4 regions of the Fontibacillus forbon genome follow, and region 2 is predicted to be linked to each of the others. Evidence: predicted binding sites of a transcription regulator. Region 2 holds the regulator's gene; each other region holds the start of a gene.
What was found. The regulator Rex, encoded in region 2, represses fermentation and respiration genes when NADH is low (regulators of the CRP and FNR family bind a similar motif). The targets are predictions, from matches to a motif close to TTGTGAAATATTTCACAA.

Region 1 (2,195 bases), on a different contig from region 2:
CAGCTGATGGCTTCAAATTTCCCCTCACCTTTTGCGCCAATGCGTCTCATCGGATGCAGCACACGCTCCGGATGATAAACCCGCTCGGCCATGTTCCGCACTTTGTTGCAGATCGCACCCTGCGTAATCGGATGATCGGGGTTCCCCGTTACTTTCACGATTTTTCCGTTCTCTTTATGCAATAGCAAACCACAGGTATCCGGGCAATCAAGCGGACACACCGCGGGAAATATTCCGTTCTCCTCTCGGATCATGCAACCATCCCCTCCTGATTCATTTATTGTAGAAAAAAGCCTCGCCCCTGTCTACTGGAAGGAGGGTGGAAAAATGCGCATAGCAACTCCTTGGAAAACAGAGGAGCTCGGCGGAGCTTGGGGAATACGGCGGGGCTTGCGGAGCACGGCGGGAGCAGGGGAAAGCGTTACGCCAGCCAGCATGGAAATATCCAACGAGGACAGTCTCTTGTCAGTTACATCTAACACTTGACTGGATATTTCCAACGAACGAAATGCTGAGGAGGCGTGGTAACGGTGGAGACAGCAGCGACAACTAGCATACAAACATAAAAAAGCCGCCTCATTGAGAGGCGGCAGACTAATTGATCTTATTCAGATATTCCGGTTAAGCCGATTTGTTGGTGGTTGCAGCTACATTTCCCGCCGCATGTTCGCCCGGAGAAGCCGCCGGTGCACCCTTGTCTTTCAAATAGGCCATCCAGTAAGCCGCAGCTACAAACAAGGCGCCGCCCGTCAGATTGCCCAGCCATACCGGCACGAAATTTTTGAAGTATTCTCCCCAAGAGAAATAACCTTCGAATATTGCCGCCGGAATCAGGAACATATTGGCTACAACGTGCTGGAATCCAATCGCGACGAACGCCATTGTAGGAAACCAGATCCCGAGAATTTTACCGCTCATATTATCCGCTCCGTAGGAGAGCCATACGGCAAGCGCGACGAGCCAGTTACAGCCGATCCCCGACACGAATGCCTGAAGGAAGCTGTCATCCAGCTTATGTCCCGCCATATCCACGAGTTTCTCCAAATAAACGCCGCTGGAGGTCAATCCGACGACATGCCCGAAAAAGTAAGCGACGAACAGAGCACCTACAAAATTGCTAATTGTAATCAGCACCAGGTTTTTGCACATTTCGCCTGTCGTTATTTTTTTGGCCATCCGGGATAACGGCACCGCCATCATATTCCCCGTCAGCAATTCCCCGCCGGCAAGCAGCACCAGGATCAGTCCGATCGGAAACACCGCCGCGCCGATAAAGGTCGCGATGCTTCCCCATTCTTTCGGAGCTCCTGCAATAACGCGTATATCAAGCAAGAATCCGAGGGCGATAAAAGCACCGCCCAGAAATCCAAGAATCAAAACCGTCAACAATGGATTGTGAGCTTTTTTGATACCCATTTCAACCGTCACTTTGGCAATTTGATCGGGTTTATTGTAAGCCATCATTCATTCTCCTTTAGGACTTGTTTGTAAACTCCCCTGTTCCCCTGTTATTGTAACTTGAGCCTTGGCGTCCAATAAGTAACATAAGTCACGACACCGCTTACATAAAGTGAATTTTTTCACACTAAAAATGGAAGTCCTACCTGACAGCAACATATGTAAAAAGAAAACAGCCCCTGCAGAATCGAGTCCTGCGGAGGCTGTTCGAGACTAAATCGTTATAAGGCGGTTAAGCTTGAACCGTTTCACGTGCCGGTACTTCCGGCAATGCTCCAAGACCCGCGCTGTTCAGGAAGTTCCATGGTTTGTTGTAATGCGGCTGGAAGAAGAAATCGACGAACGCAAGCTCTTCCATCTTCATGCCGTTCTGGATGCAAACCGAGATGGTGTTGATCGATTGCGTCAAGTCTACCTTCGACATGATCTGCGCACCCAGAATGCGTCTTGTTGCTTTTTCATATACCACTTTCAGCATCACTGGTTCATGGGTCGGCATAAACTCCGGACGGTAGTTGTCAGTGATCATTACCGCTTCCGCATCGATTCCGGCTTCCTTGGCCGAAGCCTCCGTCATCCCGGTTCCCGCGATGTTGTCCTCGTAAATTTTGATGCCCGATGTCCCTTGGGTTCCCATATACTTCACGGTTGGTGCCACCAGGTTGCGGGCTACCAGCGTTCCCATCCGAACCGCGTTGGTTGCGAGCGGAATGTAGGCATGCTTTTTCGTCGGGTTA
Region 2 (2,195 bases):
TCAACGCCGCCAGACGAATTTCCTCAAACATATCCAGGTTGTTATTGCTTGCCGCGCCATCCGTGCCGAGCGAAACGGTTACTCCGGCTTTAAGCAGCTCCGGCACGCGGGCTACGCCGCTCGCCAACTTGAGGTTGCTGCCCGGGTTGTGGGATACGGCCACTTGATGGGTCGCCAGAATTTCGATTTCCTCGTCGGTCAGATGAACGGCATGCGCCAGCAAAGCCGGGCGGCTGAACAATCCGAGATTCAGCAGATGTTGGGCAGGGCGCACGCCGTAATCGGCGACGTTCTGTTCCACTTCGGCCCGCGTCTCGGACATGTGCGTATGCAGCGGAAGATCCAGATCATGGGCGGCTTGAACGATTCGTTCGATGTAATCCGGCGGACAGGTATAAGGGGAATGCGGCGACATCATCGTCGTAATCCGCCCATCCGCCTTGCCATGCCAAGCGCGGGCAAAAGCCACCGCTTCGTCCAGCTTGTGCTGTTGAACTTCCGGCGGGCACAAGCCGATGACGCCGCGTGTCAGCACGGCGCGAATGCCCGATTGCTCGACGACGGCAGCCACCTGGTCCATATGATCATACATGTCCAGGAACGTGGTCGTACCGCCTTTGAGCATCTCCAGAACCGATAACGCCGTGCCCCAGTAGACGTCTTCCCCGGTAAACTTCGCTTCCATCGGCCACATTTTTTCCTGAAGCCAAGTCTGGAGCACCATATCGTCGCCGTAACCGCGAAGCAGAGACATTGCCGCATGACCATGCGTATTTACAAGGCCCGGCATAAACAGCAGGCCTTTCCCGTCAAAGGTTTCGGCTCCCTCCACCCCTTCGGGACGGGCTTCGCCGATGTAGGTTATCGTGCTGCCTTCAACCAGCATATAGCCGCGAATTACCGGGTTTTCCCGGTCCGGAACGGCAAATGTGCCGTCTTTAATCAACCATTTTCGAGTCATGCTCACTATGTTCCTTTCCTCCATCCAAATAATAAGCCAAACTGATCAGATCGGTTGTGAAATCCGCCGCATGAACGCGCACCCCGGCAGGAACCTTAAGGATCGTGGGAGCAAAGTTCAAAATCGCCTCGATTCCGGCGGCGACGAGCTGATCGGCCACGCGCTGCGCTTCCACGTCCGGCACCGTAATAATTCCGATGCGGATATGATTGCCCTTCACGGTTTCGACCAGATCTTCGATCGGCTGGACCGTGATATTGTTGATCTGGGTTCCGATTTTCCCCGGAGACGCATCAAACACGGCGACGATTTTCATATTGTCCTTCAGATACGCGTTGTAATTGGACAACGCTTGCCCGAGATTACCGGCACCGATCAGGGCCACATTAATCTGCTGGTCCAAATTTAAAATTTGCCGGATTTTTTCGATCAGATAGGAAACGTCATACCCGATCCCCTTGCGGCCGAAGTCGCCAAAATAAGCAAGATCCTTACGGATTTGAGCGGGGTTGAGATCCAGCTTTTGCCCCAGCTCCTGGGAAGAAACCGTCGGGACTTCCCGGCGGCTGAGTTCATTAAGAAATCGTAGATACACCGGCAATCTGCGTACTACGGCATCTGAGATTTTTTCCGATTTCATTGGTTATCCCCCTAATAGGCGCGATTTGAAGAACAATTATTGTTCATCTGCGTTCAGCCATTCCGAAATTCGAGGAACCATCTGCCCTAGCGGCATATGCTCCATTTTCGGTCCGGGCAAAGAATATAAAAAGTATTTTCCGTAGTAAGATTCCAAGATGCGTGTATCGTAAACAACCACGATGCCGCGGTCCTGAGAAGACCGCACCAGCCGTCCGAAGCCTTGCTTGAAACGGATGACGGCCTGCGGAACGGACAGCTTCATGAACGGATTTTTCTTCTCCTGCTGAAGCCGTTCGCTCTTCGCTTCCACGAGCGGATGGTTGGGTGGCTGGAAAGGCAGACGGACGATAGCGAGGCTTGTAAGAGCCTCTCCGGGTATATCCACCCCTTCCCAAAAACTGCTGGTTCCGAGCAGCACGGAGGCATTTTGGCCCTGGAAACGGCGGGTCAGCTTGGTCCGGCTTCCGCTGTCCATCCCCTGCCCGATCACGGTGATCCCTTCGGTGGCCAACAGCTCCTTCAAAGGGTCGTAAACCTGTCTTAACATCCGGTAAGAGGTGAACAGAACCAGCATGCGACCCTTGGTGACGAT
Region 3 (2,195 bases), 310 kb from region 2:
TCCAGCCGCCGTCCGCTGTCAGGACAACGCCGTTCACGAAGCTTGACTCATCCGAAGCGAGAAACAGCGCCGCATAGGCGATCTCTTGCGCTTCGCCCATCGGAGCGGATCCGGCGCGCCCGATGGCTTCCATCCCTAGCTGATTCGGTGCTGTGATCGTTCCGCTAATCGCCGTGTTTACCCCGCCGGGAGCAATCGCGTTTGTACGGATTCCTTTTGAACCGTAGACGGCCGCCGTATTTTTCGTGAGTCCGATCAAAGCATGTTTCGAAGCCACATAGGCAGCTCCGCCTCTGGCCCCGAACAGCCCGCCTACGGAGGCGTTATTGACGATCACGCCTTTTCCTTTTTCCAGCATAATCTTCAGTACCGCCCGAGAAGCATACATCGGCCCATTCAAATTAACGCCTAATACCCGCTCCCAATGCTCATCGGTAACTTCGCCGACAGGAATGAAATTGTCCATAATACCGGCATTGTTGACCAGAATATCGACGGTGCCGTATGCTTGTACCGCCCGGTCGACCAGTTGCTGCACATCGGATTCCTTGGCCACGTTCGCCAGGACCCCGAGTACTTCTCCTCCAGCCTCTTTAATGGAAGCAGAAACCTCATTAATCCGCTCTTCACTGATATCCGATGCAACTACTTTCGCTCCTTCTTTGGCGAACAATTCCGCAATCGCTCTGCCCATGCCGGAACCGGCACCCGTTACGATAACCACTTTACCGGACAATCTCATATCCATGACCTCCCGCTAAATGAGTTGGTTAATTCTTCAAATTTAATATAGCTCACGGTCACCCATTATGCAAAATTAATCTATTCAAAATCACTTAACTCCAAAATAAATAATTAAAATTTTAATAACTGTGATTTAAATCACATGACATGTGAAAATAATCACTTATACTAAAGACATCAAAGATGATCATCCAGAAAAAAAGAGAACAAATCCAAAAGGAGTGGTAATTATGTTTAACAATTTCCTCAGAACTAACAAATTTGCAATGTGGTTTTTGACCGTACTTCGGATTTACCTCGGTTATCAATGGATTACCGCCGGATGGCACAAAATCACTGGCGGATTCGACGCCGCCGGATTCCTGAATGGAGCCATCGCGAACAGTACTGGCGAACACGCAGCCGTCCAAGGATGGTGGGCCACATTCCTGCAGCATGTAGCACTTCCGGGCGTAGACATCTTTAACGTCATGGTTCCATACGGTGAATTCCTGGTAGGTTTGGGCCTGTTGCTCGGAACGTTCACTACCTTCGCCGCCCTGATGGGCCTGGTCATGAACGCAGCCTTCCTCTTCTCGGGTACAGTAAGCACTAACGCACAAATGCTCCTGCTTGAAGTACTTGTAGTCGTAGCCGCCGCCAACGCCGGAAAAATTGGACTCGACCGTTATGTTCTCCCTTATCTGCGTAAATTATTCCACAAAGAGAGAGCTGCAAGCCCGGTTACACCGGCTCCAAAACAACCATTAAAAGTAAAACATACGGCTTAAGCCATCAAAAATAGAGCCATTAAAAAAACGCCGGGGATCATCCCCAGCGTTTTTTTCTTTCCGTAGTCTTGCTCCATCCTTGATAACAGAGCACCGCAATGCATACGCCCGCCAAAAGGCCACCGGCTATATCGCTGGCATAATGTACGCCGAGATACAGGCGGCTTATCCCGATCAAGACAATGATCGCGAGCATCAGAACTCCGCAAGCCCGGACCCAGCCTTTTCGGGAACCAAGCAACATCATGGCGATCAATCCGTAAAAAGCGGCCGAAACCATAGCATTTCCGCTAGGAAAACTGAAGCCGTCAGGTTCCACTAAACTATCCCAGAGCTGCGGTCTTTCCCGGTGATACAGCGCTTTTAACCCTTTGTTGAACAGCCAGCCGGCGGCTAAACCGACGGTTAACCATAAGGCAGTCATCCAACGCCGCATGAGCAGGGTAATGATCAGCACGATAGCGAAAATAACGATGTAACCCGTCGTTGTTCCCAGATCGGAGATAGCCTTAATTGCCGGGGTCAATGCCCCACTCCTTAGACTGAAGAAAAAATCGCCGATCCGACGGTCCAAGGACTGCAAAGCTCCCGTATGTATGCCGAATCCGAGCAGAACAAAACAGACTGCCAATACGACGGCTGTTATCCAGGCTTTCACTTAAACTCCTCCCCCACGGTAAT
Region 4 (2,195 bases), 180 kb from region 2:
ACAACCTGAAACAAAAATTCATGGATATCCGCAAACGGATCTACAAATACCCGCGCCTCGGACGCAAAGCGAAATTCGTTGCGATTCCAACCACTTCGGGTACAGGTTCGGAAGTAACTTCGTTCGCGGTAATTACAGATAAAATCAATGGCAACACGAAATATCCTTTGGCTGATTACGAGTTGACACCGGACGTAGCCATCATCGACCCTGAGTTCGTATACAGCTTGCCTAAAGTGGCTGTAGCCGACACGGGTATGGACGTTCTGACTCATGCTATCGAAGCTTATGTATCGGTTATGGCGAGCGACTACACGGACGGTCTTGCGATCAAAGCCATCCAATTGGTATTCCAATACCTCGAGAAATCGGCTTTGACCGGCGACAAGCTGGCCCGCGAAAAAATGCACAACGCTTCGACTTTAGCCGGTATGGCCTTCGCGAACGCATTCCTGGGCATTAATCACAGCTTGGCGCATAAATGGGGCGGACAATATCACACCGCGCATGGCCGTACTAATGCGATCCTGATGCCGCACGTTATCCGTTACAATGCTAAGAAGCCTACGAAATTCGCAGCATGGCCAAAATACACCCACTTCGTGGCTGACGAGCGTTATGCAGAAATCGCCCGCATTCTGGGACTGCCAGCACGGACAACGGAAGAAGGCGTGAAGAGCTTGATCAACGCCATCCGCGATCTGAATAAGAAACTCGGCATTCCTGAAACTTTCCAAGAGCTCGGTTTCGATGCGAAAGATTTCGAATCGCGCGTAGATTACCTGGCAGACCGTGCTTTTGAAGACCAATGCACAACAGCAAATCCGAAGCTTCCGCTCGTAACCGAATTGGCTGATGTTTACCGTGATGCTTTCTACGGAAGATTTGAAGAATAAGTGAACATTTAGGTTGAAAAAAGTGACAAATATCACTTCAAAAGTGATATTTGTCACACTCTTTCTATAGGGGTTATTATATGATAATAATATAAATGATCCCCCGTACAATGGTGAGTACAGTGGATTCGAAACTAAATCTAAGGGCTTATCAGTGTCGAAGTTGTGAAAATTATCACAAATTTTAGGGATCATGAGGCGCGGTATAAACCTTCAAACCGCGTACTACAAAATATATATGGAGGGATTAAGATGTCGGTGATTGAGAGAGAAGTACAAAAAACGCAAGAAGTTCAAACAGCTTGGAGAGGTTTTAAAAAAGGAACCTGGATGCGGGAAGTAAATACCCGCGATTTCATCGAGACCAACATTCTGGCTTATGAAGGCAACGAATCTTTCTTGAAAGGCGCAACGGATAACACTAAAGCGCTTTGGGATATCATTTCCGATTTGACCAAGAAAGAAAGAGAAGCCGGCGGCGTACTTGACGTTGAACTCAACAAGCCTTCCACAATCGTATCCCATGCTCCTGGTTACCTGGATAAAGACAAAGAACAAGTCGTAGGCGTGCAAGGGGAAGCTCCTTTCCAACGCACGATCCATCCTTTCGGTGGGATCAACATGGTTATCAACGCTTGCAAAGCTTACGGATTCGACCTGCCGGGCGAGATTGTTGATATGTTTACTACGATTCGCAAAACGCATAATCAAGGCGTATTTGACGCTTATACTTCCGATATGAGAGCTGCCCGTAAAGCTGGTATTATTACAGGTCTTCCCGATGCATATGGCCGTGGCCGCATTATCGGTGACTACCGCCGTGTAGCGCTTTATGGCGTGGATTTCCTGATTAAACAAAAAGTAAGCGAACTGAAGAGCCTTGAAGTCGATGTGATTGACGAAGACGTGATTCGCCTCCGCGAAGAACTTTCCGAACAAATCCGCGCTTTGGGCGAATTGAAACAACTGGGCGAAATGTACGGCTTCGATATTTCGAGACCGGCAGAAAATGCAAAAGAAGCGTTCCAATGGGTATACTTCGGTTACCTGGCAGCAGTCAAAGAGCAGGACGGAGCGGCAATGTCGCTTGGCCGTGTATCTTCTTTCCTTGACGCGTACATCGAACGCGATCTGGCTGAAGGAACTTTGACTGAAGAAGCGGCTCAAGAATTGGTTGACCATTTCGTTATGAAACTGCGGATCGTCAAATTCCTGCGTACTCCGGATTACAATGATCTGTTCAGCGGCGACCCTACATGGGTTACTGAATCGATCGGCGGCATGTCGGTTAACGGCGTG

Region 1: ACLB09_RS14675 (formate/nitrite transporter family protein) is a predicted target of Rex. The motif match lies at 1,569-1,586, and genes of this name have one in related genera.
Region 3: ACLB09_RS02180 (DoxX family membrane protein) is a predicted target of Rex. The motif match lies at 892-909, and genes of this name have one in related genera.
Region 4: pflB (formate C-acetyltransferase) is a predicted target of Rex. The motif match lies at 1,060-1,077, and genes of this name have one in related genera.

What each region holds. Positions count from the first base shown of each region.
Region 1 is NZ_JBKGFV010000003.1:574,791-576,985, reverse strand. It holds gene ACLB09_RS14685 (molybdopterin-containing oxidoreductase family protein) at 1-254, opposite strand, end outside; gene ACLB09_RS14680 (hypothetical protein) at 328-486, shown strand; gene ACLB09_RS14675 (formate/nitrite transporter family protein) at 622-1,461, opposite strand; gene ACLB09_RS14670 (FAD-dependent oxidoreductase) at 1,691-2,195, opposite strand, start outside.
Region 2 is NZ_JBKGFV010000001.1:806,754-808,948, reverse strand. It holds gene ACLB09_RS03740 (amidohydrolase) at 1-961, opposite strand, end outside; gene ACLB09_RS03735 (redox-sensing transcriptional repressor Rex) at 939-1,601, opposite strand; gene dinG (ATP-dependent DNA helicase DinG) at 1,638-2,195, opposite strand, start outside.
Region 3 is NZ_JBKGFV010000001.1:501,719-503,913, reverse strand. It holds gene ACLB09_RS02185 (glucose 1-dehydrogenase) at 1-742, opposite strand, end outside; gene ACLB09_RS02180 (DoxX family membrane protein) at 975-1,514, shown strand; gene ACLB09_RS02175 (phosphatase PAP2 family protein) at 1,552-2,172, opposite strand.
Region 4 is NZ_JBKGFV010000001.1:629,959-632,153, forward strand. It holds gene adhE (bifunctional acetaldehyde-CoA/alcohol dehydrogenase) at 1-896, shown strand, start outside; gene pflB (formate C-acetyltransferase) at 1,149-2,195, shown strand, end outside.